DNA from 2 places in the Bradyrhizobium sp. CCBAU 051011 genome. Region 2 is predicted to be linked to the other one. Evidence: predicted binding sites of a transcription regulator. Region 2 holds the regulator's gene; the other holds the start of a gene.
What was found. The regulator LexA, encoded in region 2, represses DNA repair genes until DNA is damaged. The targets are predictions, from matches to a motif close to TGTTCNNNNTGTGTTCNG.
Positions count from the first base shown of each region.

Region 1: a site for LexA is predicted at 2,315-2,332, ahead of ACH79_RS33465 (single-stranded DNA-binding protein). Genes of this name have one in related genera too.

Region 1 covers NZ_CP022222.1:7,098,795-7,102,203, forward strand. The annotation lists gene gyrA (DNA gyrase subunit A) at 1-762, opposite strand, end outside; gene ACH79_RS33460 (DUF2306 domain-containing protein) at 966-1,364, opposite strand; gene ACH79_RS33465 (single-stranded DNA-binding protein) at 1,625-2,113, opposite strand; gene ACH79_RS33470 (outer membrane protein) at 2,616-3,377, shown strand.
Region 2 covers NZ_CP022222.1:7,204,650-7,208,058, forward strand. The annotation lists gene glp (gephyrin-like molybdotransferase Glp) at 1-1,100, shown strand, start outside; gene lexA (transcriptional repressor LexA) at 1,297-1,998, shown strand; gene ACH79_RS33980 (hypothetical protein) at 2,227-2,649, shown strand; gene ACH79_RS33985 (hypothetical protein) at 2,734-2,970, shown strand; gene ACH79_RS33990 (ComEC/Rec2 family competence protein) at 2,978-3,409, opposite strand, start outside.

The DNA of each region.
Region 1 (3,409 bases), 110 kb from region 2:
GCCGCGCATCACGATCGAGCCGCGGCCGAGGTGATAGGCCGAGCGGATGCCCTGACGGCCGAGAATAATGCCGCCGGTCGGGAAATCCGGGCCTGGTACGATGTTGATGAGGTCGTCGATCGTGAGCGCCGGATTGTCGATCAGCGCGACGCAGGCGTCGATGACTTCGCCGAGATTGTGCGGCGGGATGTTGGTTGCCATGCCGACGGCGATGCCGCCGGCGCCGTTGACCAGGAGATTTGGGAACTTGGCCGGCAGAACCGACGGTTCCCGCTCGGAATTGTCATAGTTGGGCTGGAAGTCGACCGTGTCTTCGTCGATATCGCCGATAACCTCCTGCGCCGACCGGGTCAGGCGCGCTTCGGTATATCGATAGGCCGCCGGGGGATCGCCGTCGATCGAGCCGAAATTGCCCTGCCCGTCGATCAGCGGTACGCGCATGGAGAAATCCTGCGCCATCCGGACCATCGCGTCGTAAATCGATTGATCGCCGTGCGGATGATACTTACCGATCACGTCGCCGACGACGCGCGCGGATTTGACGTATTTCTTGTCCGGCGTGTGTCCCTGCTCATGCATCGAGTAGAGAATGCGGCGGTGCACGGGCTTCAATCCGTCGCGCGCATCCGGCAGCGCCCGCGCCACGATCACGCTCATGGCGTAATCGAGGTAGGAGCGTTTCATCTCGTCGAGGATGGAAACGGGACGGATATCGGAGCGCTCCGGCGGCTCGCCGGGCTTGTCGTCTTCGTTGTCGGACAAAGGGGAAATCCAGTCAGTTCTTAGTCGGGAATCATATAGCGCATCGAGGGTCCGATAACCACCCCGAAGCTTTCAAGTGGGAGCTGTTTTTCCGCTCGTTTTTTCATGGACTTACGGCATCGCAAGGAGGTTTCCCAACTGCTGCTGGAACGGCCATTTCCGGGTTGGACTGAAGCGCCAAAACGGCACCTGAATACCGTCCATTATGGACCGAAAACTACCGCATGCATGATCCGTCCCGGCAGGAACGTGAACACGCCGGCGACGACGAGCGCGCCGAAGAAGATTGAGATCATCGCCTTCTTATGCGCGCCGACATTGTGCCGGCGGGCGTGCAGAACCGCGAACACCAGCATGATCGGCGTGAAAATCGACAGCAGATGGATCGGGCTGAACGGGCCGAACATGCGGATCTCGTGGATCCAGAACCCGCTGACTGCGACCGCAAACATCAGCAGCACCCAGATCCAGCCGATGGTCCGGTGCGGCAAGGTCCCCTTTGGCGCGGCGAACTGTACGATGCCGAGCGCAAACGCCGCCATCGCGGCGAAGGCGTGCAGCGGGATCGTGCCGGGGGCCTCCAGCAACGGTGCGAGGCTCATGGTGGCCGCTCCAGACCGGTTGGCGTTCGAGGCTGGGAGCAGCTTAGGCGAAATACCTCATGCAAATATTAAGCAGATAACAGCGCGCCGAACCGGCCATGCGCTCGGATCGCAACGCGCCAACGAGCGCTTTCAGCCGAATGTAGATCGTTCTTGCGCCGGCACATTAAGTAAACCAGGCGTAAACGCCCGTTCTCGCAAGCGAATTTTTTGCGAAGCCAATGCGCCGCAAGGCCCTGCTCCAAAACGGGCGCCTTGCGCTAGAACGGGATGTCGTCGTCCATGTCGCTGTTGCGGCTGCCGGCCGCCACCGCCCGCCGCGGCGCCGAAGAGACCGGACCGCTGGAGCCGAAATCGCCGGAATCATCGGAGCCGAAGCTGCCGCCTCCACCGCCGCCGCGGCCATCGAGCATGGTCAGGGTCGAGTTAAATCCCTGCAACACAACTTCGGTCGAGTATTTCTCGACGCCGCTCTGATCGGTCCATTTGCGCGTCTGCAGCTGGCCCTCGATGTAAACCTTGGCGCCCTTCTTCAGGTATTGCTCGGCGACCTTGCAGAGCCCCTCGTTGAAGATCACGACGCGGTGCCACTCGGTCTTTTCCTTGCGCTCGCCGGTACCCTTGTCGCGCCAGGTCTCCGAGGTCGCGATGCTCAGATTGGCAATCGGCCGCCCGTCCTGTGTGCGCCGGATCTCCGGATCCTTGCCGAGGTTGCCGACCAGAATCACCTTGTTCACACTTCCCGCCATCGCCGCTCTCCACTCGATATCGCCGGCAAAATCATTGGCCCGGCCGCTATCGCCGGACGTCTTCAATTCTTGACCTGTCGCTTGGCCAGTCGCCTGTCCGCTTTGGACATCCGAACCGACCCTATACGCTCGCAGGCCCCGCTGACTTGGCGATCCCTCGCCAAGCCGGCGGTTATCCACATATAGCATCGCCCGGCCGCATGTTCCAGCTTTGTTCCCGCCAACACCCCACCCAGCGCCTGGCCGCGAGGTTACAACCGCTAGGCGAACCCCGGGAACCCACGGAAAGCCGACTTGGAACCCGAAAAGTTCCCTCCGCTGTTCCAATTATACCAGCATAATCATGGCGTTGTGCATATAACTTGGCTCTCGCCTGTTGCATCCGGGACACGCCATTTTTGCGCGAGTCGCGATATAGAATTACCCAACGGCGCGGGCGTTCGCGTCATCACGGCAACGCTTCGGGACCAACGGGAAGCGGGCAAGAGCTGGAGATCAGAGGATGAAGAAGTTTCTGTTAGGTACGGTTGCTCTCATCGCGTTCGCTGCGCCTGCCGCGGCCGCCGACCTGCGGGCGCGGCCCATCACCAAGGCGCCGCCGGCACCGGTCGCCGTGGTCTACGATTGGACGGGCTTCTACATCGGCGCAAACGGTGGCTGGGGTTCCAGCCGCAAGTGCTGGGATCTCACCAACGATGGCGTGGGTCCTGTAGTTCCGGCCTTCCACGAAGGCTGCCACGATGCAACCGGAGGCACCGCCGGCGGTCAGCTCGGTTATCGCTGGCAAGCTGGCACCTGGGTGTTCGGTCTTGAAGGCCAGGGCAACTGGGCCGACTTCAGGGGCGACAATGTGAGCCTGTTCGATCCGACGCTCCGCAACGAGTCGCGCATCGATGCGTTCGGCCTGATCACGGGCCAGGTCGGTTACGCCGCCAACAACGTTCTGTTCTACCTCAAGGGCGGTGCGGCCGTTACGGCGGATCGTTTCCGCATCCGCGATGTTGCCTCGGGCGTCGTGATTGCCAACACCGGTGACGACACCCGCTGGGGTGGCGTGGTCGGCGCGGGCATCGAATTCGGCTTTGCCCCCAACTGGTCGGCCGGCATTGAATATAACCACTTGTTCATGCAGGACCGCACCCACGACTTCGTCACCACCGTGGGCGGCCTCGCCTTCGGCAGCGACCGCATCCGCCAGGACGTCGATCTCGTCACCGTTCGCGTGAACTACCGGTGGGGTGGCCCGGTGATTGCGAGGTACTGATCTACGCCTTCACCGAAGATGAAAAGGCCGGC
Region 2 (3,409 bases):
ACGTCGCCGCGCGGCGGACGCAGCCGCCGCTGGCGATGTCGGCAATGGACGGCTATGCGGTGCGTGCGGCCGATGCCGCCGACGCCAGCGCGCGGCTGAAGGTGATCGGCGAGGTCGCCGCCGGCCGGCCGTTCGAGCGCAAGGTCGGCCAGGGCGAGGCGGTACGGATCTTCACCGGTGGCGTGATCCCCGACGGCGCCGACGCCGTCATCATCCAGGAAGACACGGCAGCCGACGGCGATCATATCACCATCTCGGAAGCCGCCGTTCGGGGACGGCACATCCGTGCCGCCGGCGTCGACTTCCGCGAGGGTGACGTCCTGCTCAAACGCGGGCGCCGTCTCGGCGACCGCGACCTGTCGCTCGCCGCCGGCATGAACTATCCGGAGCTAGCGGTGCACCGCCGCCCGAAGGTCGCTGTGCTCGCGACCGGCGACGAGCTGGTGATGCCGGGGGCAAGCCCCGGTCCTGGCCAGATCGTCTATTCCAACGGCTATGGCCTGCGGGCGCTGGCGCGGGCCGAGGGGGCCGACGTCATCGATCTCGGCATCGCCGCCGACACTGTCGCCGCGACCACGCAAGGCATCCGCCGCGCCCGCGAGGCTGACGCAGACATCCTGATCACCATGGGCGGCGCCTCGGTCGGGGACCACGACCTCGTCAAGCGCTCGCTGGAGGCCGAGGGCGTCGCCATGGCGTTCTGGCGGATCGCCATGCGGCCGGGCAAGCCGATGATGCACGGGCGGCTCGGCGCGATGCGGGTGATCGGCCTGCCCGGCAATCCCGTCTCCTCCTATGTCTGCGGCTTCCTGTTTCTGGTGCCGCTGATTCGCGCATTGTCGGGCCGCGACCACGTTCATCACGTCAGAGAAAGCGCCCTGCTCGGCCGCGACCTCGCCGCCAACGACCAGCGCGAGGACTATCTGCGCGCACGCCTCGAAGCGCGCGAAGACGGCACGCTGGTCGCCGTGCCGGTGAACCATCAGGACTCGTCGCTATTGGGGAATCTCGCTGCGGCACAGGCATTAGTGATACGTCCGCCGTTCGCGCCGGCGGCCGCCAAGGGGGCGCCTTGCGAGCTGCTGCGGCTGCCGGAATGACGCCTCAAGACGCGTCTTGGACAGAAACCCTGACGCGTTCACCTGAAATTAAGTGGTTGCGGAACACATATCGAACATATAGTGTCCGTTCATGATTTGTTTCGACTGCTGGTGTCTCTGCCTGGGAGTTTGGGGACTCCCGCCATCCGAGCGCTGAAGATTCGAAACGACGACGCCAACCGGGGGATTGCTCGCGATGCTTACGCGCAAACAGTACGAACTTCTGCGTTTCATCAATGAACGGCTGAAAGAGGCTGGCGTACCGCCCTCCTTCGACGAGATGAAGGACGCGCTCGACCTGCGCTCGAAATCCGGAATCCACCGCCTCATTACGGCGCTGGAGGAGCGCGGCTTTATCCGCCGGCTGCCCAACCGCGCCCGCGCTATTGAAGTCATCAAGCTGCCGGAGTTGGCGGCTGCCGGCAACGGCCGCCGTGGCTTCACGCCGAGCGTCATTGAAGGCACGCTCGGCAAGCGCACGGTGAGCCTGCCCGCCGCCGAGGATGACGGCAATCGCCCGGTCGCGGTGCCCGTGATGGGCCGGATCGCCGCCGGTACGCCGATCGAGGCGCTGCAGACTCGCAGCCACACCATCAGCGTGCCGCCCGACATGCTCGGCTCCGGCGAGCACTACGCGCTCGAAGTACGCGGCGATTCCATGGTCGAGGCCGGCATCCTCGACGGCGACATGGCGCTGATCCAGCGCAACGAGACCGCCGACACCGGCGACATCGTGGTGGCGCTGATCGACGAGGAGGAAGCTACGCTAAAACGCTTCCGCCGCCGCGGCGCCTCGATCGCGCTGGAGCCCGCCAACGCCGCCTATGAAGTCCGCATCCTGCCGCCGAACCGGGTCCGGATTCAGGGCAAGCTGATCGGCCTTTACCGCAAATACTGACCGGTGTGCCGTCCGAGGACATGACGGAAAAGAACCCCGGCCCTTCGCCGGGGTTTTTTGTTGAACGATTGGAACCAAGGCACGTTAGCGCGTTTGTGAATGTGGCGCAGCGCGCCAGTCGCAGAATTGCCCAGAAAAAAGAAAAGGCTCTGCGCCATGTCCACTCTGATAGGGGCCTGTGCCTCCTTGAAGACACGGGTCAGCTATCTCAAATGAGGGAGCCATCCGATGTGTGACTATAGCCTGCATGCTGTGGCTACCCGGCCTGCCCAGGTCGGCGAGACGCTGATCACCACGACGTTCCGCGGTACATCGACCCGCGGCTTTGCGTCGGAACGCGAGCCAGCAGTGGCGGTCTGCATGCTTCCCGGCACCGAACTGGCGTTCGCCGAGGACGTCAAATACGACAACCGCTGGATCTGGACGCGAACCACCGACTGGCGGGTCGGCAAATTCAATCAGATCGAACCCGAAGTCGCCGACCGTCATCATGACGCGATCGAATTTCCTGATGGAAGCCATGTGCTGGTGACGCAGCTTTGCGAAGGCCAGCGCGCAACCGTGCTGCAATTGCCGGTGGTTCAGACCGGTGGCGAGCGCGCACCGAAGGTGACGGAAGCACGTCCGGCCGCTTCGATCGTGACCGGATAGACGCCACGTGGATGCGATCCGCCGGTCCAGGCCGGCGGATCATGGTGATGCGTTTTTCAAAATTCGGCACCGAGGGGGCAACCGGTGGTCAACAAAGTCACATGGCAAAGGGCTGGACGCGTCACCGAGCCCGGACGTTACATGTTCAGATATGGCTGGCTCACCATCACGGCCGAAGACCTCGCGATCTGGCAGCAATTCCCCGAAGCGTCTTTCACGCTGGTCAACCTGCCGTCATCCCCCGACGCGCCGGAGGAATTCCACCTCGGCGCGTTCGAGATACCGGCCCATCCGTCCAGTCCCCCGATCGACGAGCATTGAAATCCGCCTACTCTTCCGCCTGAAGGTCCGCCTCGGCTGGCGTCGCATCGACGGCGCGAGGCGGCACGACGCGCGGGGCCAGAACGTTGGCGTCGACCTCTCCCGCGTCGGCAACGGCCGGCCACCAGGGGCGGTCGCTCCCTCGCGGCTTCACCGCCTCGACGACAAATCCCTCGCGGCCTCGTCGCAGCGTCATGGCGCCCTGCCGCCGCAGCCGCTCGGCATCGATCACGGAAGCCGCGCAGGAAGCGGGCGCCTGCCGCAGGGTCACAATGAGCGCCGCGCGCTCGCAATCGTCCGCCAGCGCCTCGGGCCTGAACGCCTGCGCGACCAGGCCGCCGCCGGCGGACGGCATCACGCAGCCGAAATCGTCGCAGGAGACGCCTGACGTGAGCGATGCATCGGTTGCCGTGCGCGCGTCGGCATCCGCCGCCAGCCA